4 regions of the Dyella caseinilytica genome follow, and region 3 is predicted to be linked to each of the others. Evidence: riboswitches for the same ligand, from Rfam matches in the RefSeq annotation. Region 3 holds a riboswitch; each other region holds the start of a gene.
What was found. A riboswitch is a leader RNA that binds a small molecule or an ion and turns the genes downstream of it on or off. The one in region 3 is predicted to bind cobalamin.
Positions count from the first base shown of each region.

Region 1: another riboswitch for cobalamin. It lies ahead of ISN74_RS02885 (hypothetical protein); the one in region 3 lies ahead of ISN74_RS18125 (ribonucleoside-diphosphate reductase subunit alpha).
Region 2: another riboswitch for cobalamin. It lies ahead of metE (5-methyltetrahydropteroyltriglutamate--homocysteine S-methyltransferase); the one in region 3 lies ahead of ISN74_RS18125 (ribonucleoside-diphosphate reductase subunit alpha).
Region 4: another riboswitch for cobalamin. It lies ahead of ISN74_RS20180 (TonB-dependent receptor domain-containing protein); the one in region 3 lies ahead of ISN74_RS18125 (ribonucleoside-diphosphate reductase subunit alpha).

Region 1 covers NZ_CP064030.1:710,419-718,291, reverse strand. The annotation lists gene ISN74_RS02910 (cobyric acid synthase) at 1-955, opposite strand, end outside; gene cobD (threonine-phosphate decarboxylase CobD) at 952-1,935, opposite strand; gene cbiB (adenosylcobinamide-phosphate synthase CbiB) at 1,928-2,848, opposite strand; gene ISN74_RS02895 (cobyrinic acid a,c-diamide synthase CobB) at 2,845-4,146, opposite strand; gene cobO (cob(I)yrinic acid a,c-diamide adenosyltransferase) at 4,223-4,825, opposite strand; gene ISN74_RS02885 (hypothetical protein) at 4,849-5,427, opposite strand; cobalamin riboswitch at 5,528-5,756, opposite strand; gene ISN74_RS02880 (TonB-dependent receptor plug domain-containing protein) at 6,049-7,873, shown strand, end outside.
Region 2 covers NZ_CP064030.1:536,099-543,971, forward strand. The annotation lists gene ISN74_RS02290 (VOC family protein) at 1-674, shown strand, start outside; gene metK (methionine adenosyltransferase) at 786-1,982, opposite strand; gene metE (5-methyltetrahydropteroyltriglutamate--homocysteine S-methyltransferase) at 2,222-4,501, opposite strand; cobalamin riboswitch at 4,701-4,912, opposite strand; gene ISN74_RS02305 (class I SAM-dependent methyltransferase) at 5,068-5,898, opposite strand; gene ISN74_RS02310 (alpha/beta hydrolase) at 5,997-6,908, opposite strand; gene dusB (tRNA dihydrouridine synthase DusB) at 6,983-7,873, opposite strand, start outside.
Region 3 covers NZ_CP064030.1:4,125,942-4,133,814, reverse strand. The annotation lists gene ISN74_RS18150 (hypothetical protein) at 53-496, shown strand; gene ISN74_RS18145 (GNAT family N-acetyltransferase) at 517-948, opposite strand; gene ISN74_RS18140 (GNAT family N-acetyltransferase) at 951-1,406, opposite strand; gene ISN74_RS18135 (ribonucleotide-diphosphate reductase subunit beta) at 1,421-2,443, opposite strand; gene ISN74_RS18130 (GIY-YIG nuclease family protein) at 2,583-2,876, shown strand; gene ISN74_RS18125 (ribonucleoside-diphosphate reductase subunit alpha) at 2,979-5,381, opposite strand; cobalamin riboswitch at 5,689-5,899, opposite strand; gene ISN74_RS18120 (hypothetical protein) at 6,014-6,310, opposite strand; gene tcuC (MFS transporter) at 6,378-7,667, opposite strand.
Region 4 covers NZ_CP064030.1:4,607,972-4,615,844, forward strand. The annotation lists gene edd (phosphogluconate dehydratase) at 1-715, opposite strand, end outside; gene pgl (6-phosphogluconolactonase) at 870-1,565, opposite strand; gene zwf (glucose-6-phosphate dehydrogenase) at 1,565-3,052, opposite strand; gene ISN74_RS20175 (GntR family transcriptional regulator) at 3,243-3,995, shown strand; cobalamin riboswitch at 4,223-4,451, shown strand; gene ISN74_RS20180 (TonB-dependent receptor domain-containing protein) at 4,854-6,758, shown strand; gene ISN74_RS20185 (efflux RND transporter permease subunit) at 6,998-7,873, shown strand, end outside.

The DNA.
Region 1 (7,873 bases), 1.4 Mb from region 3:
GTGCAATGGCCGCATCCCAACCCTGCGCGCGTAACCAGGCGAGATCGGCACGGGTGGATTTGGAACCCGGCAAAATGATCAGGTCGCAGGCCGGCGGCTTTTCGCCCGGCCCCACGATATGCAGATCCACTTGCGGATGAGCGCGCAACGCATCGAAATCGGTGTGATTGCTGATGCGCGGCAATGCCGGTATCGCTACGCGCAACAAGGCATCGGGTTTGCTGTCGCGTTCGCGCGGCAAGGCATCCTCGGCCTCCAGATGCAATCCATGCAGATACGGCAGCACGCCAAGCACGGGCTTGCCGGTTTCGCGTTCCAGCCAATCCAGCCCTGGCTGAAGCAGAGCGAGATCACCTCGAAAACGGTTGATGACAAAACCCACCACCCTCGCCCGCTCGCTCGCCGACAGCAGCGCGAGTGTACCGACCAGATGCGCGAATACGCCGCCACGGTCAATGTCGGCAATCAGCAACACCGGACAATCAACCGCCTCGGCATATCCCATATTGGCAATGTCGCGATCGCGCAAATTGATTTCGGCCGGGCTGCCTGCGCCCTCAACGATCACCGCATCATAGGCATCCACCAGACGCCGATGCGAAGCCATTACCGCATCGAAGGCGCGGCGCTTGTACTCGTGATAGTTGCGCGCGTCCATCTCCGCGACCGCATGCCCATGCACGATCACCTGCGCACCGATATCACTATTGGGTTTGAGCAGCACCGGATTGAAATCGACCTGCGGTTCCAACCCGCAGGCCTGCGCCTGTACGGCCTGGGCGCGGCCAATCTCGCCACCATCGACAGTCACTGCCGAATTCAACGCCATGTTCTGTGGCTTGAATGGCGCAACCCGCGAGCCACGACGCTTCGCCCATCGGCATAGCGCGGTGACAAGTGCACTTTTGCCGGCATCGGAGGTGCAACCCTGCACCATCAGCACTCCTGCGCTCATCGCAACACCTCCGCAAGCGCCACATCCAGCCGTTGAAAGGCAGCTTCATCGGGAAGCAAACCGAAGCGCAGGCTCGGTGGCGTATCGAACAGACGAGTGAGAATGCCGCGCTTGGCCAAGCCACGATGCAGCGACAAAGCATCTTCGCGCAAGCACCATTGAAACAATCCGCATCCTGTCGTGGGTCCAAGACCATGCTTGGCGAGCAACGCTGACAATCGGCGACTGACCGTGTCCAGGCGTACGCGTGCGGCCGCCTGCCAAGGACAATCAGCGAGCGCCTTCTGCAACACATAACGCGTTGGCCCACTCATGGTCCATGGCCCGAGTTTTTCCCGCAACGCTTCAAGCCACTGTGGCGCGGCGCAGACAAAACCGGCGCGCGCGCCGGCCAAGCCAAAAAATTTCCCGACCGAACGCAACACGATCAACCCATCACGATCCGTGTAGCGGCAAAGACTGTCCTGCGGCGTGACATCCATAAAGGCCTCATCCACCAGCAGCCAACCGCCACGGGCCATCAATGCGTCATGAATGCGCAGCAGATCTTCCGCCCGAAAACGCTCGCCACCTGGATTATTGGGGTGGATCAATACAAGGACATCCCATTGCGCAGCGTTTGCCAACAACGCATCAGCCGGAAGACATGTCACGTCATGCCCTGCTCGCCGCCACGCATGTGCATGCTCCGCATAACCCGGCGCGATAATACCCACGCGTGACCTTGAACGAAGCAATGGCAAAGCCTGGATGGCTGCTTGCGAGCCAGCCACCGGCAACACGTGCGGCGCTTCGTAATAGGCGCGGGCGACATCGATCAATCCATCATCGTCTTCAGGCAAACGCTGCCATGCCGACGAAGGAATGGCAGGAATCGGCCATCCAAACGGACTGATGCCAGTGGAAAGGTCCAGCCACTGCGCCAATGGAATGCCGTACTCGTGCGCTGCACGTTGCAAACGCCCACCATGCTCAAGCATGCGCGCCACCATACATCGAAGCGGCAAGCAGCAAGGCGACAAATAACCAAAGCGCGACACCGCGACGCACCAGGCTGAGCGCGCGGCGAATCGACACAGCATCCGGCAAATCGCCCTCGCCCAGTTCCGGACGCACTTCCCAGACACCATGATAGGGCGCAGCACCACCCAGTGACACGCGCAAAGCGCCAGCGCCAGCCGCCATCACGGGACCGGCATTGGGACTATCCCATTGCGGTGCCTGTGTGCGCCAACAACGCAGGGCGGCATCGAAATGTCCGCACAAAGCATAGGTGAACGCGGTCAATCGCGCTGGCACAAAATTCAGCACATCATCGATCCTTGCGGCCGCCCAACCAAAGTTTTCGTAACGCGGTGTGCGATAACCCCACATCGCATCCAGTGTATTGGCCAACCGGTAGAGCAACGCTCCCGGCGCACCCAATAGGACGAACCAGAACAGCGCACCGAACACGGCATCGTTGCCATTCTCCAACACGGATTCGGTAGCCGCTGCAGCGACCTGGCTGGCGTTCAGCGCTTCAGTATCCCGACTCACCATGTGCCCTACGGCGCGGCGCGCATCATCCAGCCGATCGCCAGCCAGCGCATCAGCCACCGGCGTCGCATGCTCGCCCAAACTGCGCAGACCAATCGTCAGATAAAGCACCAGCACCGATACACACCACGATGACCAAGCCGGCAGGAATCGCTGCACCATCCACAACACGCACACCAGCGGTAACACGGCCAATGACCAGGCCAGCACACCGGCAATACGTCGGTCAGCATGCAGGTGAGTTTCAATCAGCGCTGACAAGCGGCCAAACAACACCAGTGGATGCACACCACGCGGCTCTCCCAACCATGCGTCGACACATACCGCCACCCACATGGCCAACACCATGCTCATGGCAGGAACAAGTGCAACGCTGCCAGCGGGTTCGATGGAAAATAAAAATGCACGAAGCTCGCAGTGAGCCGGCGGTCCCGATACACCGCTTCCTGGCCAGGACCTTTGTTCGGATTGACCGCATGCGCAAGCGGCTGCGTCTCGATTGAAGCGTGCGCGTAATGGAAGGTGTGACCGCGCAAAGTCCCTTCGGGCAGGTCGACACCTTGCAGACCCAACGCGGCCAGGCGCGGCTGCACGGCGGCGCGTCCTGGCAACAGTCCGGCCATCGGCGCTTCGTGGCCGTCGCGGTCTGCCAGGGACTCCAATGCAAACAGCAGACCTCCGCATTCGGCGAGGATCGGCTTGCCCGCATCGCGATGTGCACGCAAGGCCGTATGCAGATTTTGCTGTTTTGACAGCGTCTCCAGATGAAGCTCTGGATAGCCACCTGGCAGCCAGATTGCATCGCATTCCGGCAACGCATCGCCCGCGAGTGGTGAAAAGAAATGGAGCGATGCGCCTGCCTGAGCCAGCAGGTCGAGATTGGCTTGATAGAGAAAACAGAACGCCGCATCGCGCGCAACGGCAATACGCTGACCTTGCAACAGAGCGGGAACAGGCGACGTTGCAGACGCTTCGAAAGCGACCGGTGGTGGAAGCACGGTACTGGCGTGCAACGCCCAAGCATCGGCCAGCACGTCGAGCCGCTGATCGATATCCGCCAGCTCTGCCGCTGCCACCAGGCCTAGATGCCGTTCCGGCAGCGCCAGCGATGCGTCGCGCGGCAACGCACCGAGCCAATGCATCGATGATGGCACGCTCTCCTTCAACAACTGCGCGTGATAAGCACTACCAATACGATTGGCAGCCACGCCGTAGAAAGATAATCCTTCGCGATAGGCAGCTAATCCACAAGCCAACGCGCCAAATGTCTGAGCCATGGCGGAACCGTCAATCACCGCCATCACCGGCAAACCGAGTTGCTGCGCGAGATCTGCGCTTGATGGATCGCCGTCGAACAACCCCATCACGCCTTCCACCAGGATCAAGTCTGCCGATGCGGCGGCCTTGTGCAGGCGCAGGCGCACATCGGACTCGCCGCACATCCATAGATCGAGCTGGTAGACCGGTGACCCTGCGGCGCGAGCAAGCACCATCGGATCGAGGAAATCCGGTCCGGTCTTGAACACGCGCACGCGGCGACCCTGTTGCGTATGCCAGCGTGCGAGCGCGGCGGTGACTGAGGTTTTGCCTTGGCCGGACGCGGGGGCCGAGATCAATAGCGCTGGGCAGTCGTGCGTTAACGACACGCTCATAGTAAAGGCCCCTTATACGCAAAACCGTCATTCCCGCGAAAGTGGGAATGATGGCTTTGAGGCAGAACAACTCTCCTCACAACTCCACACCCTTCTGCGCCTTGATGCCTGCTTCGAACGCATGCTTGACCACCCGCATCTCGGTCACCGTATCGGCCACCGCAATCAGTCCATTCGGCGCGCCACGCCCGGTAATCACCACATGCTGCCGCGGCGGACGCGCAGCGACCGCTTCCAGCACCTGTTCCAACTGCACGTATTGCTTCACCAGCGCGATATTGAGTTCATCGAGCAGTACAAAGTCATAGGCGGGATCGGCCAGCATGCCAGCAGCGATCTTCCATGCGGCCTGCGCTGCAGCGATATCGCGCGCCTTGTCCTGCGTTTCCCAGGTAAAGCCTTCACCCATCACGTAGTAATCCAGCTGATCACCGGCGAGGCGGCGAAAGAAGGCTTCTTCGCCGGTTGAGAACGTGCCCTTGATGAACTGCACCACGCCACACTTGAAGCCATGCCCCAGCGAGCGTGCAAGCATGCCGAATCCGGATGAGCTCTTGCCCTTGCCATTACCGGTGTTCACCACCAACACACCACGATCGATGGTGGCGCGAGCGATCTTGCGATCGACCAGCTCCTTCTTGCGCTGCATGCGCTCGCGATGCCGTTCTTCCGGCGTCATCGCATCTTTTGTTGGCTGGTCGCTCATGCTTGTACTCGCGTAACGTTCTGGTTATTGGCAAGCCGCGACAAGCCAAGATGAATCAGCAAGGCTACGGCGACGTAGCTCAACGTGGTGCGCACGAACAAAGGACCCCATTGCCAGAGGCGCTGGAGGTATTCGGCCATGTGGGGCTGCGCGTAACGGCCACCTAGCCAGTAGAAGGAACCGTTGGAGATGGCAAAGGACAGCGCTGCACACGCCAGCGCGACCACCAACGCGCCGAGCAACGAACGCAGATTACTGCCAAGTTCCCCGGCATACAGGCGACCGCCGTACCAGAGTGCGGCATAAGCCAGCGGCAGAAAGGCGTAGGCGGCGGTTACACAGAAATCGCTGATGCCGGCGTAGTGGATCGAAACGTAGTCCAGCAATACGGCCAGCAGCACGAAGCACACGAAGGCAAGGTGCCTGCGCAAGTACAAGCCGCCCAGAAAGAACACCGCCATGGACGCATCGGGCAGATGCAGGGCATCGCCGAAATGCTTGAAGCGCGTGGTGACCATCAGCAAGGTCAGCAGCAGAAACAGACCGATGGACATCGATCGGGACAAAGGCTTCATAACGATAATGCTCCTTCACGCAGCGGCCCATGGGCCGGTCGGATAGCGGAAGGAAACGGCACCGGCTGATGGCGCAGCGGTTCCCGTCCTGGCCCTCCGCCGTCCGGTGATCGCCTGGGCCGGTCTCCGGGCTTGCGAGCGAAGGAAGAAGGGTCCTTCCGATCCCCGCCTTCCCGTGCACCCGGCACAGTGGCGACGTGGGGATCGCGTTGCTCGCCTACCGTTGCGGGGGCAGCTCCGGTATGTCCGTGCAGTGGGCACGTTGTCACCGGATTCCCGTTTCAACCACCGACACCACGCCGGCAGTCACCTAGGCGGGGGCATCTTAGTGCCTGCCTCCCCATGCGCCTAGCCCGAATGCGGCCCCTCCTACACACCACCTACACATGACGAGCACGCATGCTCGCGCCGGGGAGGTTGAGCGAACGAACTTGCGCTTTGCCGTTAGATCGGCCGTGGGCAGCCCGCAGCCCATCGTAAACATGCAGGTAAATGCATGTTCAATATGGATATTCCCATTTGGACTTTTAGACGCCTAATCATCGGTTGCCCCGGAATCCAATTGTCACTAACCTGAAATTGTTGCTATGCAGCAATCATGTGCTTAGGGGAAATTCGCTAATGAAGAAAGGCAAGGCTCGTCTCGTTACCTATACCAAGACATCGCTCACTACTGCTCTGCTGTTAGCGCTCGCCACGACGGCGGCGGCGCAGGATGCTACGCAGACTCCTCCCTCCTCCTCGAATACCAAGAATCTGCAAGCGGTGATCGTGACCGGTACGCGCGCGCAGAACCGCACTGACAGCAGCTCGCTCTCGCCGATTGACGTAGTGCCTGCCTCAGCATTGCAGAGCACCGGTACCAGTGAACTGTCTACTGCGCTCGCCCGCCTGATTCCGTCGTTGAATTTCCCGCGCCCGGCCGCCACTGACACCACGGATTCGCAGCGCCCCGTGCAGTTGCGCGGCCTTTCGCCGGATGAAGTGCTCGTTCTGGTGGATGGCAAGCGCTGGCATTCCAGCGCGCTGATCAATACCGACGGCACCATCGGCCGCGGCTCGGCGCCGGTGGATCTGAACACCATCCCGCTTTCCGCGATCGACCATATCGAAGTGCTGCGCGACGGCGCGTCCGCACAATACGGTTCCGATGCGATCGCTGGCGTGATCAATATCATCCTCAAACATGGTGCCGACGGCGGTTCGGTCGAGCTGGATGGTGGTCGTTATCAGCGTGGCGGCGGCAATCAATGGCAAGGCTCGGCCAACTTTGGCATTCCGCTCAGTGGCGACAAAGGCTGGTTGCGCATCAGTCTGGATGACGGACACCAAGACCCAACCAACCACGGCGGTGTCGACGTGCGTTACCCGCAATTGGGTGAAAAGCAGGTGTTCGGCGATCCCTCCGTCAGCCAGCACAACCTGTTCCTCAACTCGCAATACGACATCACCAAGAACGTGCAGTTTTATGCCTTCGGCAGCTATCACGAGCGCGATGCGATTTCCGATGAGCTGTATCGCAATCCGTATGGCTACCCGTCGTCGGTCAATTCGCTGCTGAGCGCGATCTATCCCGAAGGCTATCAGCCGCTGCTGCAGGCCCACAGCACCGACCAGGCGCTGGTCGCCGGCGTGCGCGGTACAACGGAAAGCGGCTGGCGCTGGGATGTGAGCGCCAACTACGGCGGCAACCGTGTATCACTCGACACCATCCACAGCGCCAACTACGCCTACCTGCACGACTTCGGCTATACGCCGAGCAGCTTCTTCGACGGCATTGTCTCGGCGGCGCAACAGGTGGCGGACGTCGACATCGCCAAAGATTTCTCGCCCAGCTGGCTGCCCAATCCAGTGACGCTGGCGTTCGGTGCGGAGTACCAGCGCGATACCTACAGCATCAGCGCAGGCGATCCGGATTCGTATTACGTGGGCACCTCGGGCGTAAGCGGTGGCGCGCAGGGCTTCAGCGGCTACAGCCCGGTAAATACGGGTTCATGGAGTCGCAGCGATGTCGCGCAGTACGTGAGCCTGGAAACCAACCTCACGGACAAGCTCGGTACGTCGATCTCCGTGCGCCACGAGGACTACAACGACTTCGGCAACACGGTCTCGGGCGCTCTGGCCGCGCGTTACGACTTTACCGACCGCTTCGCGCTGCGCGCCAGCGCATCGACCGGCTTCCGCGCGCCGTCGCTGGCGCAGGAAGACTATTCGCAGATCGGTTCGCTCTACCTCACACCCAGCAGCGCCGGACCGGGTGTTACGCCGGGCATCTATCAGACCGGCCTGCTGCCGGTCAGCAATCCGGTGGCACAGTTGCTTGGCGCACAGGCGTTGAAGCCAGAGAAATCGCATAACTACACCATCGGCGCCGTCTTCAATCCGATCGACCCGCTGACGCTGACCTTCGATATCTACCAGATCCAGATCTACAACCGCATCGTGC
Region 2 (7,873 bases), 1.2 Mb from region 3:
GCTCAGGCTCTCGAACCTTTGGGCTCCGTTCCTGGGCGCTTGATCAGGCCCGAGCGTTCTTACTACAACAAGGCCTCAGTCCGACAGCCATCTTCTCAGCTTCGCCTACGGACCCAGATGGCGAAGGCCCTTCCATGCCTCCCCGTTGGCGTCTTTTCGCTTTCGAACACCAGCCGCTTTCGAGCAATCTGTTCTTCATAGACTACGCAACTGGCAAGGTCACGCCGACTCGCGTTTCGGATGATCAGGTTGCGCGAACGCATCCAAACAGCGCACAAGAATTGTCAGCATTATGGATACTTTCCTCAGACGCCGATGCAGATCGGAAGCAGTTCGAGCGGATGGGATTCACGGGCGGAACTCGTATCCAAATCCCGCAGATATCGGCTCATGGATATGGGGTGCCCGTCGGTCAGAAACGCATCTTTTTCCTGCAGCCGGATGGCCCAGGGATTGCCGCTGACGCGTTGCGCAAGGGTGGCCCTCAAGTTCTGGGAATCAGCGTAGGTGTTGCTGATTTCGACAGGGCAAAAAGATGGATCGAACGCGGATATGGAGAAGAGCTCGCAAGCTACCGTGGGGCGTTAGGTACGTCCTTTCTGGCGCCAACCCAAGGCGATCTTGGACTTTTGATTGAATTTCATGCTGTATCTGAGACGGCCACCGAGCGATAGCGTCCGGTTCGGGTCGCTGGATTTTTTGGCATTGGCTGCCAAGCGGTGCAGATAAACAAAAACCCCGCGGCCTGCCGCGGGGTTTTGGATGGAGCGCGGTAAGCGGAAGGTTTACAGCTTGGCGTCGGCGCGCAGGGCGTCGGCCTTGTCCGTCTTCTCCCAGGAGAACGCGGTGAAGGTCTTGCCGTCCGGACCCTTCACTTCGTACGGGGTGCGGCCGAAGTGACCGTAGCTGGCGGTCTGCTGGTACATCGGGTGGATCAGATCCAGCATCTTGATGATGCCGTACGGACGCAGGTCGAAATGCTTGCGGATCAGCTTCTCGATCTTGTCGTCAGCGATCTTGCCGGTGCCGAAGGTGGTGACCGAGATGGATGTCGGCTCAGCCACGCCGATGGCGTAGCTCACCTGCACTTCGCAGCGGTCGGCGATGCCGGCGGCCACGATGTTCTTGGCCACGTAGCGGGCTGCGTAGGCAGCCGAACGGTCCACCTTGGACGGATCCTTGCCCGAGAACGCGCCACCACCGTGACGAGCCCAGCCGCCGTAGGTGTCGACGATGATCTTGCGACCGGTCAGGCCGCAGTCGCCCACCGGGCCGCCGATCACGAACTTGCCGGTCGGGTTGATGTGGAACTTGGTGCCTTTGTGCAGCAGCTTGGCCGGCAACACGGGCTTGAGGATGTGCTCGCGCACGGCTTCGACCAGATCCTTCTGCTTCACGTCCGGATCATGCTGAGTGGACAGCACCACCGCGTCGATCGCGGTCGCGACGCCGTCTTCATAGCGCAGGGTGACCTGGCTCTTGGCGTCCGGGCGCAGCCACGGCAGCGGGGAATTCTTCTTCTTGCGGACCTTGGCCTGCTGCTCGACCAGGCGGTGCGAGTAATAGATCGCCGCCGGCATGAAGTCCTTGGTTTCGTTGGTGGCGTAGCCGAACATCAGGCCCTGGTCGCCAGCGCCCTGTTCTTCGGGCTTCTTGCGGTCCACACCTTGGTTGATGTCCGGCGACTGCTTGCCAATCAGGTTCAGCACGCCGCAGGTCTCGCCGTCGAAGCCGACGTCGGAGGAGTCATAGCCGATATCGACAATGACCTTGCGGGTCAGCGCTTCCAGGTCGATCCAGGCGCTGGTGGTGACTTCACCGGCGACAATCGCTACACCGGTCTTCACCATGGTTTCGCAAGCCACGCGCGCGCGCGGATCCTGCGCAATGATCGCGTCGAGGACGGCGTCGGAAATCTGGTCGGCGACCTTGTCCGGATGGCCTTCGGAGACCGATTCGGAGGTGAAGAGGTAATTGCTCATCGTGGCTTATATCCTTCTTTACGGATAAAGAGATGGAAGAGGGAATTACGCATGATACACGCAGCGGCCCACTTTTTCATCGCCAAGTCTGGCATATCCACATGACAGTGAGGCCGGATTCAGGCGGTGTTGCCGGCATCCCTCCCCCTGCTTCAGGCAGGGGAAGGGGCATTTTTACATGGTGCCGTTTCGAGCCTGGTCAATGGCTTGCGGTGGAGTCGGCCGAGACCTGTGGCTGTTCAAACTCCGCTGGCGGCAATCGCCGTCCGCAACGCCCTGGCGGCGTTGACCATTGCGACCAACGCGGGCTCGGTCTCCTTCCAGCCACGCGTCTTCAGCCCGCAGTCCGGGTTGACCCACAACTGCCCTGGCTCAAGCACAGTCAACGCGCGCTCCAGCAGATCGACCATCTCCTGTTGCGACGGTACGCGCGGTGAGTGGATGTCGTAGACACCAGGGCCGATGCTGCCGGGATAGCGGAAATCCTCGAAAGCCTGCAGCAATTCCATGCGCGAACGGCTGCTTTCGATCGAAATCACATCCGCGTCGAGTGCGGCTACGGCTTCGATGATGTCGTTGAATTCGCTGTAGCACATATGTGTGTGAATCTGCGTGCCATCGCTGGTGCCACCGGCGGTGATGCGGAAACAACGCACGGCCCAGTCGAGATAAGGTGCATGTTCGGCGTGCCGGATCGGCAAGCCTTCGCGCAGCGCGGGTTCGTCGATCTGGATCACGCGGATACCAGCGCTCTCCAGGTCATGCACTTCATCGCGCAAGGCGAGCGCCAGTTGCAGGCAAACCTGATCGCGCGACAAGTCATCGCGTACGAACGACCACTGCAACACCGTCACTGGTCCGGTCAGCATGCCCTTGACCGGTTTGTCGGTCAGCGATTGCGCGTAGCGCGACCATGCTACGGTCATCGGTTGCGGTCGAGAGACATCGCCCCAGATGATCGGTGGTTTCACGCAGCGCGAGCCATAGCTCTGCACCCACCCGTGACGGGTAAAGGCGAAGCCGTCGAGCTGTTCGCCGAAGTATTCCACCATGTCGTTGCGTTCGGGTTCGCCATGCACCAGCACGTCGAGGCCGATGCGTTCCTGGAAGCGGATGACGCGCTCGATTTCTTCGCGTAGCACGGCTTCGTAAGTGTGATTGTCGATGCGTTCGGCGCGGTGATCGGCGCGCGCGTGACGGAGGATATCGGTTTGCGGGAACGATCCAATCGTCGTGGTTGGCAAGGGCGGCAAGGCCAGCGCTTCGGCTTGCACACGACGGCGATGCGCGAGGCTGGAGCGTCGCTGCGTGGCTTGAGGACTCAGCGTATTGGCACGTGCACGAACCTCGTTACGCTGAACGCCATGCGCTCGCTTGCGCGCCGTCAACAGGGCGGACTGTTCGTTCAAGGCAGCTTTGGCCGTCGCGTCGCCATCCAGGGCCTTGGCATAGTGTTGGATCTCTTCAAGCTTTTGCTGCGCGAAGGCGAGCCAGCTGCGCAGATCGGCTGGCAACGCGGTTTCCTGTGATGCATCGATCGGTACGTGCAGCAGCGAACAGGATGGCGCGAGCCATAGCGCATCGGTTCCGCGCGCGGCAGCGATTTTTTCAATCAGTGGCAACACACGTGCCGGTTCGCTGCGCCAGATGTTGCGCCCATCGATGATGCCGGCGCTCAGTACGCGCTGTTTTGGCAGGGCGGACAACACGCTGTCGAGTTGTTCCGGCGCGCGTACCAGGTCGATGTGCAAACCATCCACGGGCAGGCTGGTTGCCAGCGTCAGGTTGTCGCCGAGGCTGCCAAAATAAGTGGTAAGTAGGCGTTTGGGAGACGTTCCGATGGCCAGCGCGGTGTAAGCGGCCTCATAGGCGTGCTTGGTGGCGGCGTCCAGGTCCTGCACCAGGCAAGGCTCGTCCAGCTGTACCCACGCTACGCCTGCCTGGGCCAACTGTTCCAGCAGTTCGATGTATGCCGGGATCAAGCTGTCGAGCAGGTTGAGCGTGTCGCTGCCATCGACCGTTTTGGACAGCAGCAGAAACGAAACCGGCCCGAGTAGGACAGGGCGCGCATCGATGCCCAATTCCCGCGCTTCCAGCCATTCGGCCAACGGCTTGTTGGCATTGAGCCGGAAGCGTTGGCCAGCACGAAGTTCGGGCACGATGTAGTGATAGTTGGTATCAAACCACTTGGTCATCTCTAGCGCGTGCAGTTCGCGGTTGCCGCGCGCCATCGCGAAGTAACCGGCCAGTGGATTCTCACGCAACAACGTGCGATAGCGATCGGGCACGGCATCGAACAGCACGGCCGTGTCGAGCACGTGGTCGTAGAGCGAGAAGTCGTTGACGGCAACGGTGCGTATGCCGGCCGCGCTGGCGAGTTCCCAATGTCGCCGCCTCAGTGCCTTTGCTGTGTCCAGGAGTGGCGTGGCGTTACCGTCTTGCCAGTAGGTTTCCAGCGCACGTTTCAGCTCGCGGCGACGGCCGATACGTGGAAAGCCAAGATAGGTGGTGCTTGTCATGTGTATTCCTCATTGCGGTCATGGCAAAGAGGAACGAAGGCAGGCGCGCCCGTGAGCCAGGCCCAGTGCGCACCGTCGACCTTCGCCCCCGCGGGCGAACTGGTTGGACCGCGGGCAGGCTGACGCCGCACCGGCAAAGCGGCGCTGCGCCGGGTCTCCCCGCGGAGTTCCCAGGTCGTACGAAGCACGCCGTTGCGAACGGCTGGCTTCGGCTGGGGCAGGTCTTCGGGCTCGTGGACGTGGCATCGCGCCGCCTACTGTTCGCCGCTTCCCGGGGCTTTACCCAGTGCCTATGGCGAAGGTCGTTTCCACACACCGCTGCGGGGCAGCGCCGGATTCAAACCGGCTTCCCTTTTAATTTCATCTCTTCATAAAGATGAAGAGATGAAGACCTCAGCGAGCGAACGATAGCCGTACGGATGGCTGTGGTCAATCGGGCGAATATCGCCACCCCGTCGTCCCGGCGAAGACCGGGACCCAGTGTCTTTCGCTTTGAACAAGCACCCACGTAAGTCGCTAGGTCCCGGCCTCCGCCGGGACGACGGATGGAGGATCGCGACGGCGGTCTAGTACACCGTCGCCCGCGCCTGCACAAAAGCAAAAAAGAACACCGCATTGGGGTCGTTACGCACCGCCTGCAACTCGCTGCGCATGCCTTCCACCGTGGGGATATCGGTCTTGCCGGCGGCGATCAACTGATCGGCGGCGGAAAGCAGCAGTTCCTGCCAGAACTCGATCATCTGCTTGCGACGTCCCGGTTGGCGGTTGTCCAGATGCACATTCTTCACTTCCGTCTGCACATCACGATAGCCGCCGGCCAGCAGCAAGTTGCCGAGTTTGGCGCCGACGAACGGATCGCCACCGCTGTCGTACTGGTGATCATTGAAGGCCATCCAGTAGCGCAGCAGGTTGGGTGAGTAGGGATCGAGGAAGAAGGAGGAGTTCAGTACTTCGGTGACATACACCGTGGCGCCGGGGCTGAGCACGCGACGAACTTCACTCAGCACGCGTGCGGGACTGGGCATGTGCTCTAGCACCCAGCATAGATAAGCAGCGTCGAAGCTGCGTTCGGCAAAGGGCAGATCCGTTGCGTCGGCCTGTCGAAGCGTATAGCGTGATTCGCACCAGGCGGTTGCGCCCAGATTGCGCTCGGCAGCGGCCAACTGCGTGGGCGAACGGTCGACGCCGGTGACATGCAACTCCGGAAAGCGGCGCAGCAGAATTTCAGTCTGTGCACCCACGCCGCAGCCCACTTCCAGCAGACGCGTGGCACCGCCGTAGTCGATGTGGCTGAACAACGTGGATTCGAACATGCGCGCCTGGCGCATAAGCCGCGATTGCTCGTCCGCGGAGAATCCGTGGATATACGGGAAATCGCCGGTCGCAATGCTGTTCATGCCGGGCCTGCCGGACAGGAAGGGAACCTGGGCGTGGAACGCGTCTTGGCTTTCACACCTTACTCCTGTCCCTGTCCGGCGAGGAGTGTAGGCGGCGTTTACGGCATGGTTGTGACGTCGCCGGATGGGCGATGGCTGCGGATGAAGGCCAGCACATCCGTCAGGGTGGGGGCATCGTTGTGGAACGGCCGCGACAGTGCGAACACTAGCGCATTGTGGCTTACACCCGGATACAGACGCAGCGTGACGTCGTCATGCTTCGCCTGTAATGCATGAGTCAGCGACACGGCATTCGACGGATCGACCTCGTGATCGGCTTCACCCTGAAGCAGCAGCATCGGCGGCTCGTGGCCACTGACGAAACGCACGGGTTGGGCGCGCGCCTGCGATGCCTGATCGTGGCCGAACATGCCGAGCATCTCTTTTTCGTTGGCCGGGATCGGCATGAAGTCATAGCAGCCCGCCAAGCCGATAAACCCGGCCATGTCAGTCGGACGTAAACCGTATGGCGCCAGCCAGGAGGGATCGGTTACCAGCAAGGCGCCGATCTGGCCGCCGGCAGAGTGTCCCATCACAAAGATATCGTTCGGTGCTCCGTCGATATCAGTTGCATGCTGATGCACCCACGCAACGGCTTTTGCGGCGTCCTGCATAAAACCATCCATTTTTACCTGCGGATATTTGCGGTAATCCGGAATCACCGTCACGACACCGTGCGCAGCGAGTGTCGTGCCGACAAAGCGATACCAGGCACGCTCGCCATGCGTCCAACTGCCACCGTAGAAGAACACCACAATCGGCGCATGATCGGCATGCTGTGGTCGGTAGATATCCAGTTGGAGTTGGTGCTGCGCGTCGAACACAACGCTAGGTGGCACCGTGATGCCCGCCTGGTGGTCGGTGGCATTGAGTCCGGCAAAAAGGGTGGCGCGGCAACCGCCAAGCAGCAGGGCAACTGTGATCAGCGCAATGCGGATCGAAAGCGCGTGGCGGTGATGGAGGCGAGACAAGATATTCATCGATGACGTAAGGGAGTGCACGGTATCGATGATGCCTGCATTCGCAGCGCAAGGGTTTGCGCCGTTTATGCAGCCAGCGACCACTCGTTTTGCAGGGTCTCGAAATAGCTGCGGGTCAGGCGCAACTGGTCGTGCGCATGATCGGCGCGATTGACGACATCACGAAACGACGCGTTTTCGGGCCGATCCTTTGCGTACCAGCCAAGATGCTTGCGGGCAATGCGCACACCGGCGAGCTCGCCGTAGAACGCATAGAGATGCTCGAGGTGACCGAGCAGGATCGCGGAAACATCCGCCGGTGAGGGTTCTGGCAGCAATTCGCCCGTTGCGAGGTAGTGCGATATCTCGCGAAAAATCCACGGCCGTCCCTGCGCGCCACGCCCTACCATCACCGCATCGGCACCAGTGAGTTCGAGAACACGCTTGGCTTGCTGTGGCGTGACGATGTCGCCGTTGGCCAACACGGGAATCCGCACCGAGGCTTTCACCGCAGCGATGGTGTCGTATTCCGCTTCGCCTTCGTATTTGTCTGCGCGCGTGCGGCCATGCACGGCGAGTGCTGCAATGCCGTTGTCCTCGGCGATGCGCGCGATCGTCAAAGCGTTCTTGTGCTGGCGATCCCAACCGGTACGGATCTTCAACGTCACCGGTACGTCGACCGCATCCACCACCGCCTTGACGATACGTGCAACCAGCGGCTCGTCCTGCAACAGCGCCGAGCCGGACCAGACGTTGCACACCTTCTTGGCCGGGCATCCCATGTTGATATCGATGATCTGCGCGCCATTGGCCACGTTGAAGCGTGCGGCTTCCGCAAGCATCGTCGGATCGTAGCCGGCAATCTGCACGCTCACCGGTTCAGGCTCGCCTTCGTGATCCATGCGCTTGAGTGACTTGCGCGTCTGCCACAGGCGCGGATCGGAGGCAGTCATTTCGGACACGGCAAGCCCTGCGCC
Region 3 (7,873 bases):
TTGTCTTTATTAGGATCGCCATCGAGCGCCGCATAGGTCACAGGGGAGTGAAATGCGTAGAGCCGTCCGTTTCCTGGTGTTGCTTGGCGTGTGTTTCCTTGCGGCTTGTCAGACGCCCGAATCCGTCAAGACCGCTTCTGAAGTTGCCTCGAAGCCGCAGGTCATGTATCGCGTCTCCTATGCGGGACAGCAGATCTATGCTGGACATTGGTACAACCTCAATGTCGATTGCAGCATCAACAACATTCCTGAAGGAACGATTCTGAAGCCACCGGCGCATGGCGTGGCTCAATTCAAAGTGATTGAGGATTATTCCAACTACTCAAGCACAAATCTGCGGTCCCCCTGCAACAAACAGAAGAGCAAGTCGCTGGCTCTGTTCTACACGCCTGAAAAGGGCTATACGGGCGATGACAGTGTGCTGGTGAAGGTCGTTTCCCCGCCAACGATGTTTGGCCAGTGGAACTATCAGATTCGGGTGGAACCCGCACGTTGACGTGCCACGGTGCGGGACGCCTACGCTGACGGCAGCAGATCCTTGGTAAGAAAAATTCGGCTGGTGCCTGGTGGATCACAGGGAATGGCGCCGAATTCGCGCCAGCCGTGTTTCTTGTAGAACTCCGGCGCCTGGAAACTGATGGTGTAAAGCACCGCTGCACGGCAACCGCGCCGGCGTCCCTCCGCTTCCGCCATCTGCAAGACCTGGCTGCCGATGCCCGATCCGCGCATGGCTTCAGGAAGGAAGAAAACGTCGAGAAACAGCAGGCCCAAAGAGGTGCGGCCGGTGACGCCACCCAATGTCTTGCGCGTTTCAGGATCTTTTACCAGCACGGCCAGCGGACGCCGATCTGCGATGCCGCTGATGTCGACGTTGAATTGATCGAGGCCGTCGGAGATCACAGCGATGTCGGTAACTTCCGGCGCATCCGTGACAACGATGTGGGGCATGCTCATGCTGATGACGATTCGCTTGATGAAGCAGTGAGATCTTTGGTGAAGAAGATACGACGGCTTCCCGGTGGATCGCTGGGAAAGTTGCCGTACTCGCGCCAGCCGTGTTTCGTGTAAAACGCCGGCGCCTGGAAATCGTTGGTGTGCAGCAGGCCGATGCGGCAACCGCGACGGCGGCCTTCTTCTTCCGCCATCTGCAACAGCTTGCTACCCAGACCGTGGCCACGCATGGACTCGGGCAGGAAAAATACATCGACAAACAGCACGCCGCGCGATGTACGCCCGTTCAGTCCGCCAAGCACTTCTTGCGTGGCGGGATCCTTGACCAGCAAGGCGATCGGACGCTGATCGTCGATGCCGCTCGCCGCGAGGTTGAACGCGTCAAGCCCGCGGCGGATCGCCGCCAGTTCGCTGGTTTCCGGTGTGTCGGTAAGAACAATATGCGGCGAATCCATGCGAGCAATGATCGTCAGAACGTCATGTCGAACGCAACCTCGCCCTGTACGCCGACCTGGTACGCCGAGACACGTCTTTCGAAGAAGTTGGTCACTTCCTGCACGTCCTGCAGATCCATGAAGTCGAAGGGGTTCTTCGCGCCGTACTTCTTCGGCAGATCAAGCTGGGTCAGGCGCTGGTCCGCGCAGTATTCCAGATACTGGCGCATGTCCTTCACCGACAGGCCAGCAACACCGCCGGAAAGCACGTCTTCGGCAAACTGCGTTTCGCAGGCGATGGCTTCTTCCAGCATGGCTTCAACCTGTATGCGCATGTCTTCGTCGAACAGATCCGGCTCTTGCGCGCGCACCTTGCGTACCACTTCGAACGCAAACGCCATGTGACCCGACTCATCGCGGAACACCCAGTTAGTGCCGGATGCCAAGCCATGCAGCAGGCCGCGAGAACGAAGGAAGTACACGTAGGCGAACGCAGCAAAGAAGAACAAGCCTTCGATGCAAGCCGCAAAGCAGATCAGGTTGAGCAGGAACTGCCGGCGCTGTTCGCGCGTTTCCAGTCGCTGCACATCCTGGATGGAGTCGATCCACTTGAAGCAGAACGCACCCTTCTGCTTGATCGAGGGAATGCTCTCAATTGCGGCGAAGGCTTTGTTGCGCTCGTTCGGATCGGGAATGTAGGTGTCCAGCAGCGTGAGATAGAACTGCACATGCAGCGCTTCCTCGTACAGCTGGCGCGACAGATACATGCGCGCTTCGGGCGCGTTGATGTGCTGATACAGATTCAGCACCAGGTTGTTCGCCACGATGGTGTCACCGGTGGCGAAGAATGCGACCAGGCGGTGAATCAAGTGGCGATCCGCATCGGTCATCTTCGACTTCAGGTCGGTGACGTCCAGCGAGAAATCGACCTCTTCCACCGTCCAGGTGTTCTTGATGGCGTTGCGGTACATCTCGTAGAACTCGGGATAGCGCATCGGGCGCAAGGTGAGTTCGAAGCCGGGCTCGAGGATGTGGTGAGCTTTTGATGTGTCGGACATGAGGTCCTCGATTTATAGCGTGTAGGGAGTCGCTGGGTCCCGGCCTTCGCCGGGACGACGGGTATGGAGGGCGCGGAGCGATTTGCTGTCTCGCTTCAGGCGGCGATGATCGGGCTTGGTATTTTCCCTGATCAGTAGCATGCGTTCACGACAACCCTGCGTATATATGCTTGCAAGCAAGCGAAATGGAACATTGTATGTAGGGGTTACGTCCGATCTTGTTCAACGGGTCTGGCAACATCGGAATGGTTTAATTCACGGATTTACCAGATGTCATGGCGCGCATTGCCTTGTCTGGTATGAGCTGCATGACACGATGGAGTCGGCAATCAGACGAGAAAAATTGTTGAAGCGATGGCATCGGGGCTGGAAGTTGCGTTTGATAGAAAACGCTAATCCTTACTGGCGTGATCTCTTTCCAACTCTCCTCTAACTACCATCCGTCGTCCCGGCGAAGGCCGGGACCCAGTGTCTTTGACTATCTTGTACTTCAAAGTCGCTGGGCCCCGGCCTGCGCCGGGGCGACGGGTTGTGGTCACTGGCAGGCCTCGCAATATTCCGGATTCTCCAATGAGCAGAACACGGCAGCAGTGGCCGCTTCCTGCGCATCGGCAACGGGCGCGGCTACAGCCGCCGCGGTCACCGTCGTCTTGGCAATCTTCGTCGCCGGACGCGAGCGCAGGTAATACGTGGTCTTCACGCCGGACTTCCACGCATACATGTACATCGAGCTCAACTGACCGATGTTCGGATTTTCCATGAACAGGTTCAGTGACTGGCTCTGGTCGATGTATGCGCCGCGTGCGGCAGCCAGATCGATCAGCGCTTTCTGCGGCAGCTCCCACACGGTGCGATAGATCGCGCGCAAACGTTCCGGAATGGCGGTGATGCCCTGGATCGAGCCTTCCGCCAGCTTGATCGCGTCACGGATTTCCGACGTCCACAGACCCAGCGTCTTCAGTTCGTCCACCAGGTAGCGGTTCACCACCAGGAAGTCGCCTGAGAGGGTTTCGCGCTTGAACAGATTGCTGACTTGCGGCTCGATGCATTCGTAGCAGCCGGCAATCGAAGCGATGGTGGCGGTCGGTGCGATGGCGATCAGCAGCGAGTTGCGCAGGCCCTTGGTCTTGATGGCTTCGCGCAATGCGTCCCAGCGTGCGGTGTCGTTGGTTTTGGCATTCGACCAGTAGTCAAATTGCAGTTCGCCATTTGCAGCGCGGCTTTCGGCAAAACCAGGATGTGCGCCGTGCTGTTCGGCCAGCGCATTCGACTGCGACAGTGCGTTGAAGTAGATCTCTTCGGCGATGCGCGTGGACAATTCCAGCGCTTCGGCTGAGTCGAATGGCAGGCGCAGCTTGAAGAACACGTCCTGCATGCCCATCACGCCTAGGCCGACCGGACGCCATTTGCGGTTGGCGGTGGCTGCGGTGTCGATCGGATAGAAGTTGAGATCGATCACGCGGTCGAGCTGGCGCACGGCAGTACGCACCGTCGAAGCGAGCTTGGCGAAGTCGAACGCACCGTCCACCACGTGGCGTGCCAGGTTGATCGAACCCAGGTTGCACACGGCCGTTTCACCGGCGTTGGTGACTTCCAGGATCTCAGTGCACAGGTTCGAGAGGTGGATGACGTTCTCGGCCTTGGCGGTCTGGTTGCTGGTGGCGTTGCTGCGATCCTTGAAGGTGATCCAGCCGTTGCCGGTCTGCGCCAGCGTGCGCAGCATGCGTGCATACAGTTCGCGCGCCTTCACCGTTTTCACGGCCAGACCCTCGGCCTCGGCTTTATGGTAGGCGCGCTCGAACGTTTCGCCCCAGCTGTCGACGAAGTGCGGCACGACCTTGGGATCGAACAGCGACCAGTTGCCGTCGTGTTCGACGCGGCGCATGAATTCGTCGGGAATCCAGTTGGCCAGGTTCAGGTTGTGCGTGCGGCGTGCTTCGTCGCCGGTGTTGTCGCGCAGTTCGAGGAATTCCTCGATGTCCGCGTGCCACGGTTCCAAGTACACGCAGGCCGCGCCTTTACGCTTGCCACCCTGGTTCACCGCGGCGACGGAGGCGTCGAGTGTCTTCAGCCACGGGACCAGGCCGTTGGAGTGGCCGTTGGTGCCCTTGATCAGCGAGCCGCGCGAACGCACGCGCGTATAGGCCAGGCCGATACCGCCGGCGAACTTGCTGAGTTTGGCGACGTCGCCGTATTTCTCGTAGATCGATTCCAGCGAATCTTGCGGCGAGTCCAGCAGGAAGCACGAACTCAACTGCTCGTGTGCAGTGCCTGCATTGAACAGCGTCGGCGAGCTGGCGATGTATTCCAGCGAGGAAAGCAGGCGATACAGCTCCAGCGTTTCGGCAATCTCATTGCCGCCCAGTGCGCAGGCGATGCGCATGAAGAAGTACTGCGGTGTTTCGATCACTTTGCGCAGCTGCGGATGGCGCAGCAGGTAGCGGTCGTACACGGTGCGCAGGCCGAAATATTCGAAGCGGCGCGTGGCGAGTCCATCGATAGCATCGTTGAGTTTGCGCGAGTTGGCAGAGACGAAATCGCGAAGGCGCGTGTTGACGATGCCCAGCTCGGCGCCGCGTGCGATGGATTGCGAGAAGCTCTGGATTTCCTGCCCGCTCACTTCCTTCTCGATGAAGGCGCCGAGCAGGCGCGCGGCGAGCTGGCCGTATTCCGGCTCCTCCGCGGTGAGCGCCGCGGACGTGCGGATGGAGAGCTGATCCAGCTCCTGCGTGCTGGCGCCGTCATACAGGCCACCGATGGTTTTCAGCGCCACGCGCAGCGGATCGACCGCATGCAGGCCTTCGGCGCTGCGCGTGACCGCGCGCACGATCTTGTTAACGTCCACGATTTCCTGGCCGCCGTTGCGCTTGGTAACGCGCATCTGGCCGGGGTTGTGGGGAGGAGTCAGGGCAAAGGGAGCTTCAGCAGTAGCGGACATCGTGACAGTGTTGGCAGTGGCCGACGTGTCGACATCGGCGGAAAAGGCGGACGACTCTGCGCGGGCGTCAGTACGCTCGCGCGATTCGGTATCGATAGGTTGCATGTCGGGCGCTCCGGGCTGCGGAACCTGCCGTGACCAGACTTCTCGGGTCCGGTTCGATCAGGACAGGCTCCAGATTTCAACCGCCTGCTCCCGCGCGCAGGGCTGATGTGGCGGTTGCCGCGGTAGATCGCATTACACGGTTAAGGACATCCGCGTCATGCGACCCGCCTCCCCGCGGAGGCCGTCACGTTCGGCATGACACTCCGGTCACGCCGTGTCGGCAGGTCTTCGGACTCGCGGACATGGGCCTTGCGGCCCGCCTACTTGCCCTGCTTCCCGGCACCCCCTGGGCCAGTGCACGATGGGCTTTCGTTTCCACTTACCGCTGCGGGGCAGTCCCGGATTCACACCGGATTCCCTTTAGCCAACCTCGAAATAATCCGAGAGAGGCGACCGACGGGACACAACATATCGGGGTCGACCGGATCGGTCAACCCAATAATTTGTGGATAAGCAGTGGATAAGCCACGAAGGACCAAGCGGGATGCGGCCTGCGGGAAATTCGTGATTTTCAGGTATGGGTCGGGTTACGGAACGACCGCAATCACGATCGCCAGCCACATCAGCACCATGCCCGCGGCGAAGGTCCGGCGGGCCGGCACGATCCGTTCGTGACCGTCTTCAGGTATCGGGGTGGTGATCAGCCAGATCGTCGAACCCAGGGCGCCGAAGCTGAGGAAGGCCAGGCATACCACCAGGATGTCGGCCCAGCGCCATGGCACCGGTTCGTGGACGCCCCAGTAGCCGAGAAAGGCCATGCCCATGGCCGACATGGTGGCGGAGGCGGAGCAAAGCCCGACGACCGATCCGGTGGGTGCGCGCATCGCTGGCTCCGAGCGGGAGAAGGCGAGCCCTAGGGTAGCGCACGGTTGGCGCAGCGTTGGGCCCAGATCAGGAAAGGTGCTGCATCCGGCTGCGCGGATCCCGGAAAGCGATCAGCGTAGCGACGAGCCCGCACAGCGCCGCAAACGACATCCACAAGCCTGGCGCCGCTTTGTTGCCCGTGACATGAATCAGCCACTGCGATATCGCCAGGCTGGAACCACCGACCGTGGTGGCCAGGCTGTAAGCCAGCGAAAAGCCGGTCGTGCGTACATCCGCCGGCATGATTTCGGTCAGCGTCACCACCATCGCGCCGTTGTAGCTGGCATAGATGAAAGACAGCCACAGTTCCGCGCTCAGCAGCGTGCCGAAATCCGGTGAGGCGACCAGCCAACGCAACACCGGATAGGCGCTTAGCAAGGCCAGCACGGTGCAGGCGAGCAGTAGCGGACGGCGGCCAATGCGATCCGAAAGCGAGCCCATCAACGGCAACCATACAAAGTTGGAAATGCCGACACACAGCGTCACCACGAACACATCGAACTGCGACAGCTTCAGCACTTCGACGCCAAAGGTCGGCGTGTAGGCCGTGATCAGGTAGAACGACACCGTCGTCATCAGCACCATCGCAACACCGACCAGCACGACCGGTCCATTGGCGAGCATGGATCGATAGATTTCACCGATGTCGGGCTTACGTCGTGCGAGAAAGGATTCCGTTTCCTCCAGCGATCGGCGGATCACGAACAGGAAGGGCACGATCAGGCACCCAATCAGGAACGGCACGCGCCAGCCCCAGTCGGTGATGGCTTGCGGCGGCAGCCAGTATTGCAGCAGCAGGCCAAGCAGGGCCGCGAATACGACGGCCACCTGCTGGCTGGCCGATTGCCACGCGCAATAGAAACCGCGATGCCCAGCCGTGGCGATTTCGGACAGATAGACCGACACGCCACCGAGTTCCACGCCCGCGGAAAAACCTTGCAGCAGGCGTCCGGCTACCACAAGCAACGGAGCGAGCACGCCGATGGTGGCGTAACTGGGGACCGCGGCAACCAGCAGCGTGCCCACCGCCATCAGACAAAGCGTGAGGATCAATCCGCGCCGGCGTCCATGATGGTCGATATACGCGCCGAGCACGATGGCGCCGACAGGTCGCATCACGAAGCCGGCTGCAAAAGCCAGCAAGGTAAGCAGTAGCGAAGCGTAGGCGTTATGGCTGGGAAAGTACGCTCTGGCGATGGCCGGGGCGTAATAGCCATAGACCATGAAGTCGTACATTTCGAGAAAATTACCGCTGACGACACGGATGATGGCCTTGAAGCTGTCACGTCGTGAGCGTGGTGTTGCGGTGTTCGTCATCCGTATTTACCTCGGTCACTCGTCCCGGCGCATCCACTGTTGCCCGGTGAAACTTTTCATTTACCGGTGATCTGCTCCCTCTCCCCTTAGGGGAGAGGGCTGGGGTGAGGGGCCGGGCTTGCCATGAGCGACACGTTTATCATGCCATTCCCGTTGTTCGGCGCAGACGCACTGCATCCACTTCGCAAGATTGGCCCCTCATCCCA
Region 4 (7,873 bases), 480 kb from region 3:
TGATCTCCATCAGCATCTGGTTGGAGTTCGCCGTGCCGTAGAACGTGCAGGTGCCGGGGGAGTGGTAGGAACCCGCTTCCGCTTCCAGCAGTTCCGCGCGGCTGGCCTTGCCTTCGGCATAGGCCTGACGCACTTTCGATTTCTGTTCGTTGCTGATGCCGCTGGGCATCGGGCCGCTCGGCACGAACACGCCAGACAGATGGCCAAAACTGAGTGCACCGATCAGCAGACCTGGCACGATCTTGTCGCAGATACCCAAGTAGAGCGCGCCATCGAACATATCGTGCGAGAGCGCTATCGCGGTGGCCATGGCGATCAGATCGCGCGAGAACAGCGACAATTCCATGCCGGAACGGCCTTGCGTCACGCCATCGCACATCGCCGGCACACCACCGGCCACCTGTGCGGTGAAACCTGCGTCGCGTGCGATCTGGCGGATAAGGGCCGGATAGCGCTCATACGGTTGATGCGCCGAGAGCATGTCGTTGTACGCGGTGACGATGCCGATATTCGGCGTATGGCCTTCGCGGAGTGCAGCCTTGTCATTCACGCCGCACGCGGCAAAGCCGTGGGCGAGGTTGCCGCATGACAGGCGCGCGCGATGCGTGCCTTCGCAGGCCTCGCCTTGGATGTGATCGAGATAGGCCGCACGCGTGTCGCGGCTGCGTTCGCGCAAGCGCTCGGTGACTTCGGCGACGACGGGGTGCAGACTCATTTCAGACTCCAGCCGAGCGGGCTCGGCGTTGATGCAGTTTCGATAAGGCTTGATCTTGCCCTGTCGTCATTGACCAGCTTCGCTGTTGTAAAGCGCTTCCGCGAAAGCGGGAATGATGGCCACCCTGTATTCAGTTCAAATAACTCTGCTAGCTTCACGGGCACCAATAGATATCCAACTGCCGTGCATGGCGCAGCACGCTTGCAATGGGCAGCTGGCTGTCAGGCTGCTCTGCCTGATCCAGCACCACGCGCTTGTCGTCGCCCTGGATGTGCAGATAAAGCGTCTGCGCCTTCAGCAATTCGCGCAGCGTGAACGTGATGCGCGGCTCGCCGGCACCCGGTGCGCGCATCGGCAGGACCAGCGCCGTATTGGAAAGATCCAGCGCTTCGCCGAGCCGGTCGCCGCCAGGGAAGAACGAGGCGGTGTGGCCATCCGGCCCCATGCCTAGCACCACGACGTCGAACGGCTGCGTCATCGAACCGACGCGTGCACGCACCTCGGCAATGCCCGCTTCCGGCGTAGCTGCTTCCACATACAGCGGCATGAATTCGGCATCCGCCGCTTTGTGTTGCAACAGCAGGGATTCCACCAGACGCGCATTGGAACGCTCATCCGTGTCCGGCACCCAGCGTTCGTCGACCAGCGTGACGGTGACGCGCGACCAGTCCAGCGCTTCGTTGGAAAGCGCTTCGAACAGCCGCTTGGGTGTACTGCCGCCGGAGACCGCGATCACCGCTTCGCCGCGGGTTTCGATCGCGGTACGCAGCTTGTCGGCAATATCCGCAGACAAGGCCATGGCCAGCGACTGACCCTCATCGAAAGCGTGGAGTTGTTGCTCGGCGGACACTATTCGTAATCCTCGTCCCAGGTGCGCCCATCACGTTCAATCAAGGCGACCGCTGCACTCGGCCCCCAGGTGCCGGCCGTGTACGGACGCGGCGGCTCGTTGCCACCCGCCCATGCCGCCAGGATCGGATCGGCCCAACGCCATGCGGCCTCGACTTCATCCCGGCGCATGAACAGCGTGGGATTGCCGCGCACGACATCGAGCAACAGGCGCTCGTACGCATCAGGCTGTTGCACGCCGAAAGCTTCGACGAAGCTCATATCCAGCGGCACGTGGCGCAAACGCAAGCCGCCCGGCCCCGGATGCTTGATGGTGAGCCACAGCTTCACGCCTTCATCCGGCTGCAATCGCAATACCAGTCGATTCTGCGCCAACGGACCTGCAGCGGCCGTGAAAATGGAATGCGGCACCGGTTTGAAGGCCACCACGATTTCCGACACACGCTCGGCGAGACGCTTGCCGGTACGCAGATAGAACGGCACGCCAGCCCAGCGCCAGTTGCCGATTTCGGCTTTCAGGGCGACGAACGTTTCGGTGTTTGATTTCTCGACCTTGGTTTTGCTGTCCGCATTCAGGTCTTCGATATAACCGGGCACGCTCTGGCCTTCCGCGACGCCAGCACGATATTGGCCACGCACGGTGAATTGCGACGCGTTGCTTTCGTCGATCGGCTTGAGCGCATGCAGCACTTTCAGCTTTTCATCGCGTACCGCATCCGGCGACAGCGAAGCGGGCGGCTCCATCGCCACCATGCACAGCAGCTGCAGCATGTGGTTCTGCACCATGTCGCGCAGTGCGCCGGCATGGTCGTAATACGGACCGCGGCGGCCGACGCCGAGGGTCTCGGCCACGGTGATCTGCACGTGATCGATATGGCCAGCGTTCCACAGCGGCTCGAACAGCGCGTTGCCGAAACGTAGCGCCAGCAGGTTCTGCACCGTTTCCTTGCCGAGGTAGTGATCGATGCGGAAGGTCTGCGATTCAGCAAATACCGCGCCGACGTCATCGTTGATGCGATTGGCGCTGGCCAGGTCGTGGCCGATCGGCTTTTCCAGCACCACGCGCGACTGGCCCTGGTTGAGGCCGTAATGGCCAAGACGCTGGCAGATGTCGACGAACAGTTCCGGCGAGGTGGACAGATAGAACACGCGCACGTGATCGGGGTGTTCGCCCATCAGCTTGGCAAAATCGTCCCAGCCCTCGTCCTTGCGCGCGTCCAGCGGGCGGTAATGCACCAGCTTGAGGAAGGCGTTGAGCTTCGCCGGGTTGGATTGGGCGGCGCCATTGAGCGCGGAGCGGATCAGGTTGCGGTAGCCGTCGTCGTCGAGCGCTTCGCGGGCCACGCCGATGACACGGCTGCCTTCCTGGATCTGGCCGTCAACGAAGCGATGGAACAGGGCAGGGAGCAATTTGCGCACGGCCAGATCGCCAGTGCCGCCGAAAATCACCAGGTCGAACAGCTCGACCGGTTGAGCAGGTGCAGTCACAACTCACCTCTATGAATGCTGGTGGCCACGGGGGTGCAGCCGCCGGGGAGTTTCGATCGTACCAATGACATACCAGGCAATACCAGTCTTTTGTGCGTTGCAATCGTATGCAATTTTTTCCTAAGCCAGCTGGCGTCTGGCTGAACCTCTGGTTGTACCAGTGGTTCGGCATTGGTATTGTGCGGGAATGATGCAAAACGCCTTGGCTGACGAATACCGGCGCCTGAGCCGCGAAACGACCACCCACCAGCCGCTGGCCTACCTGCGGCTGCGCCGGGCTATTCGCAACGTGATCCAGCAGCGGGATATCGAGCCGGGCCAGACCCTGCCCAGCGAACGGGACCTGTCACAGGCCCTGGGGCTGTCCCGGGTGACCGTACGCAAGGCCATTTCCGGCCTGGTCGAGGAAGGTCTGCTGACCCAGCGTCACGGTGCCGGCACCTTCGTGGCCGAGCGCATCATCAAGCCGATGTCGCGCCTGACCAGCTTTACCGAGGACCTGCGTGCCCGTGGCCTGCATCCGCGCTCGGAGTTCTTCGAGCGCAGCGTGGGCGAAGTGACCCCAGAAGAATCGATGGCGCTCAACCTGTCACCCGGCGTGCTGGTCGCCCGCCTGCATCGCGTGCGCTACGCCGAGGACGAGCCGCTGGCGATCGAACGCACCGTGGTGCCAGCCAGCATATTGCCCGATCCGCACGAAGTGCATGACTCGCTGTACGAAGCGCTGGAGAAATACGACTGCCGCCCGGTACGCGCTTTGCAGCGGCTGCGTGCCGTTCTGCTCGGTGCACGGCAGGCCCGCTTGCTGCATGTGACGGCAGGCAGCGCGGGTTTGCATATCGAACGCCGGGGATTTCTCGACGATGGGCGCGTGGTGGAGTTCACGACCTCGTGGTATCGCGGGGATATCTACGATTTCGTGGCGGAACTGCAGACGGATTAGGCGCCTCGACGATCTACATTTCTCGTCATCCCGGCGAAGGCCAGGATCCAGTTCAATTACGTCGTGCGAAGCACTCAGAACCTTTTGTATCGAGTGCTTCGCACAGCGTGTTCATACTGGATCCCGGCCTTCGCCGGGATGACGGTGAGGCGAGAACCGGCGACCTAGAAAGAACGTAAATCTTGGGCGAAAACCGAGCCGAATTGCCCCCACCCACCCCCACCGGCTACAGTTCGCCCGTTTCGGGTGTCCCCTGGGCCTCAGGTCCGAGGGGATGAAACGGGAAGCCGGTGCGCTGTTCACTCAGCAAGGCCGGCACTGCCCCCGCAACGGTAAGCGAGCCTTTCGCGAACGATAAAGCGCCACTGTGCATGGCATGGGAAGGCATCGTTCGATGGCGTGCACAACTGCATGCCACTCGCGAGTCCGGAGACCGGCCCGAGACAGAGCCTATCTACGGCCTCTGCATGGCCCGCGCTGGGATCTGTTTGCACGCAGAACAAGGAAGAACGAGGGCGTGTATGTCGATACACAACCGAGTGATGACGCCGTTATGTGGGCAAACAGATCCAGCCCGGAGGGTTGTCGTTGAATAGCTGCCAGGCGGCAGCGCACGGCTTGACCTGACAGTGAGTCAGGCGCTGCGCCGAGCACTGCCGCCTGGCAGCTATTCAACGACAACGCGGGCTATGCAGAGACCGTAGAGAGGCTCTTAGGTTCTGGCAACTCGCGGTGGGCGAGGGTTCGGAGCGCGTGCCCCGCGACGGCTGTCGCCTGCCCGCCATTCCGTTCCCGACTCCCCAAGTTCGCCGGCTTATTTATTCACGCCGCGCGGGGACGTGCGGCAGGGGAACTTACATGTTGAAAAAGACTGCGCTAGCAGCCGCACTTCTGTCTGGTTTGGTCGCACAGGCCGGCCATGCCCAGACCGCCACGGACCCGAACAGCACGCTGTCGCCGGTGATCGTCACCGCGACGCGCACAGCGATCAGCGCCAATGACGCGCTGTCCTCGGTCACGGTGATCACGCGCGAGGATATCGATCGCCTGCAGCCGACCTCGGTCGCCGATCTGCTGACCGGCCTGCCCGGCGTTTCCATTTCGCAAACGGGCGGTATCGGCGAATCGACCTCGCTCTATCTGCGCGGCACCAATCCCACCCACGTGGTAGTACTGATCGATGGCGTGCGTATCGGCTCGGTGAGCCTGGGCCTGGCAGCCCTCGAACAGATTCCGGTCGACGCCATCGAGCGCATCGAGCTGGTGCGCGGCCCACGTTCCAGCCTGTACGGCTCCGATGCGATCGGCGGTGTGCTGCAGATTTTCCTGCGTCACGGCCAGCCCAATGGCGGCGTCTCGCCTTCTGTGAGCGTGAGCGGCGGCAGTCATGGCTACGTGAACGGCCAGGCCGGCGTGTCCGGCGGCGATTCGCACCTCTGGTACAACGCCAGCCTGGGCGGCACGTATACCGGCGGCATTCCGGCCTGCCGCATGGGAGCGGCGGAATTGGGCGTGGCGTGCGACGTGGATGATCCGCGCAACGACGCGTATCGCAACTGGAACGGCTTCGCCAACTTCGGTTATCGCTGGGATGATGGCACCGAGCTGTCTTTCGACTGGATGCGCAGCAAGAGCAACGTGGAGTACGCCGGCAGCCCCTACGGTGGCAACGATGCCATCGAGGAACAGTACGTCGCGGGCGCGCACCTGAGCTTCACACCTTTGGATATCTGGAAAGTCACCCTGACCGCCGGCCAAAGCCGCGATGACGATGCCACCTATTACGAAGGCACCTACTTCGGCGAGTACTACCCGCGCATGCCGACGGGCTACTTCGATTCCCGCCGCAACCAGGCGTCGTGGCAGAACGACATCACGCTGGCCAGCAACCAGCTGCTGACGGTCGGCGTGGATTACCAGCAGGAACATATCTACAGCGACACCGCGTTCCAAGAAACCACACGCGGCGACACTGGCACCTTTGCGCAGTACCAGGGCACGTTCGGGCAGAACGAAGTGCAGTTGTCGGTGCGCCACGATAACAATGATCAGTTCGGCGACCACAACACTGGCGCGGCGGCATGGGGTTATCACTTCGATCAGGGCCCGGTGCTGTCGGTGAGCTATGGCACGGCCTTCCATGCGCCGACCTTCGATGACCTGTACTTCCCCGCCTTCGGTGGCGTACCCACGGCCAACCCGGACCTGAAGCCGGAAACCTCGCGCAGCGCGGAAATCGGCCTGAACCAGCAGCTGAGCAACTGGAACTGGGGCGTGAATGCCTATCAGACACGCATCACCGATCTGATCGCGTTCAATACCGAGTTCATCCCGATGAACATCAGCCGGGCGGTGATCCGCGGCATCGAAGGCCAATTCGGCTTCAACGTGGATGACTGGCGCGTGCAAAGCTACCTGACGCTGATGCAGCCCAAGAACACCGAAAGCCCCTACAACGGCAATCTTCTGCCACGCCGCGCCAAAGAGACCGGCCGCGTGGATGTCGATCGCAGTTTCGGCAAGTTCGGCGTGGGCGCCACCTTCTTCGCCTCCGGCAAGCGCTACGACGACACCGCCAACCAATACCGCATGGGCGGATACGCCACCACGGATCTGCGCGTCAGCTACAACTTCGCACCGAGCTGGCAGGTGGAAGCGAAGCTGGCGAACGTGTTCGATCACAACTACGAGACGGCGTATTACTACAACCAGCTGGGCCGGACCTGGTATCTCACGCTGCGTTACAGCCCCTCCATCCATTGATGCCGAACGCTCCCTGGGAATGCCGGGCCCCGGCTCGGCCATCCCAGGGGCGGAAATATAGGAATGTTCGCGAAGGAAAGGGAGACATGACTCCCATGTCTTCCGGCACGGCCGGACTTCAGGCACATTCAATGGGATAGGATCCCGGGGCATAAGGTGCCTATGAATGCGTCTTCTCTTCCATGCGCCGCCTCCCGCGCGGTGTGTCTGCGCTCGTCTGACATGGCACGGGCAAGGCCGTGAACGTCTTCGAACCCATCATCCGCCGGCCGATCGGCACCTCGCTGCTGGCGATCGGACTGACGATTGCGGGCTTCTGCGCCTATCTGCTGCTGGGCGTGGCGGCCTTGCCGTCGCTGGATTTTCCCGGCGTGGTGGTGATCGCCCAATACCCGGGCGCCGATGCACAAACCATGGCCGCCACGGTGGTGGCGCCGCTGGAACGCCAGCTGGGCCGCATTCCTGGCATCCAGCAGATGACCTCCGACAGCAACGCCGGCGGTACGCAGATCCAGATCCTGTTTGATTTCGGCCGCAGTGCCGACAAGGCCGCGCGCGATGTGGAGGCCGCCATCAACGCGGCACAGGCGGACCTGCCGGCCAGCATCCAGCCGCCGCAATATTTCAAGTTCGACACGGCATCGATTCCGATCCTGCTGATTTCGCTGACCTCGACCGGTATGCCGCCGGACAAGCTCTACGACCTGACGGATACGCTGCTGATGCCGGCCGTCGCGCAGATTCCCGGCGTGGCGCAGGTGCAGGTGTTTGGCGGCACGCCGCATGCGGTGCGGGTGAATTTCAATCCTGCCGCACTCACCGCCAAGGGACTGACCGCCAACGACATCGCCAACACGCTGCGCGCGGCGAATGTCACCTCACCGCAGGGCATCATCACGGACGGCATCACCCAGATGACCGTCACCGCCAACGATGCGCTGCATACCCCGCAAGACTTCGCCAGGTTGGTAGTCGCCAATCAGAAGGGCGTGCCGGTGTACCTGTCGGATGTCGCCACCATTACCAGCGGCGAGCAGGACAAATACCAGGCCGCGTGGTTCAACGGCCAGCGCGCGGTGTCGATGCAGATCAGCAAGCGACCCGAAGCGAACTCG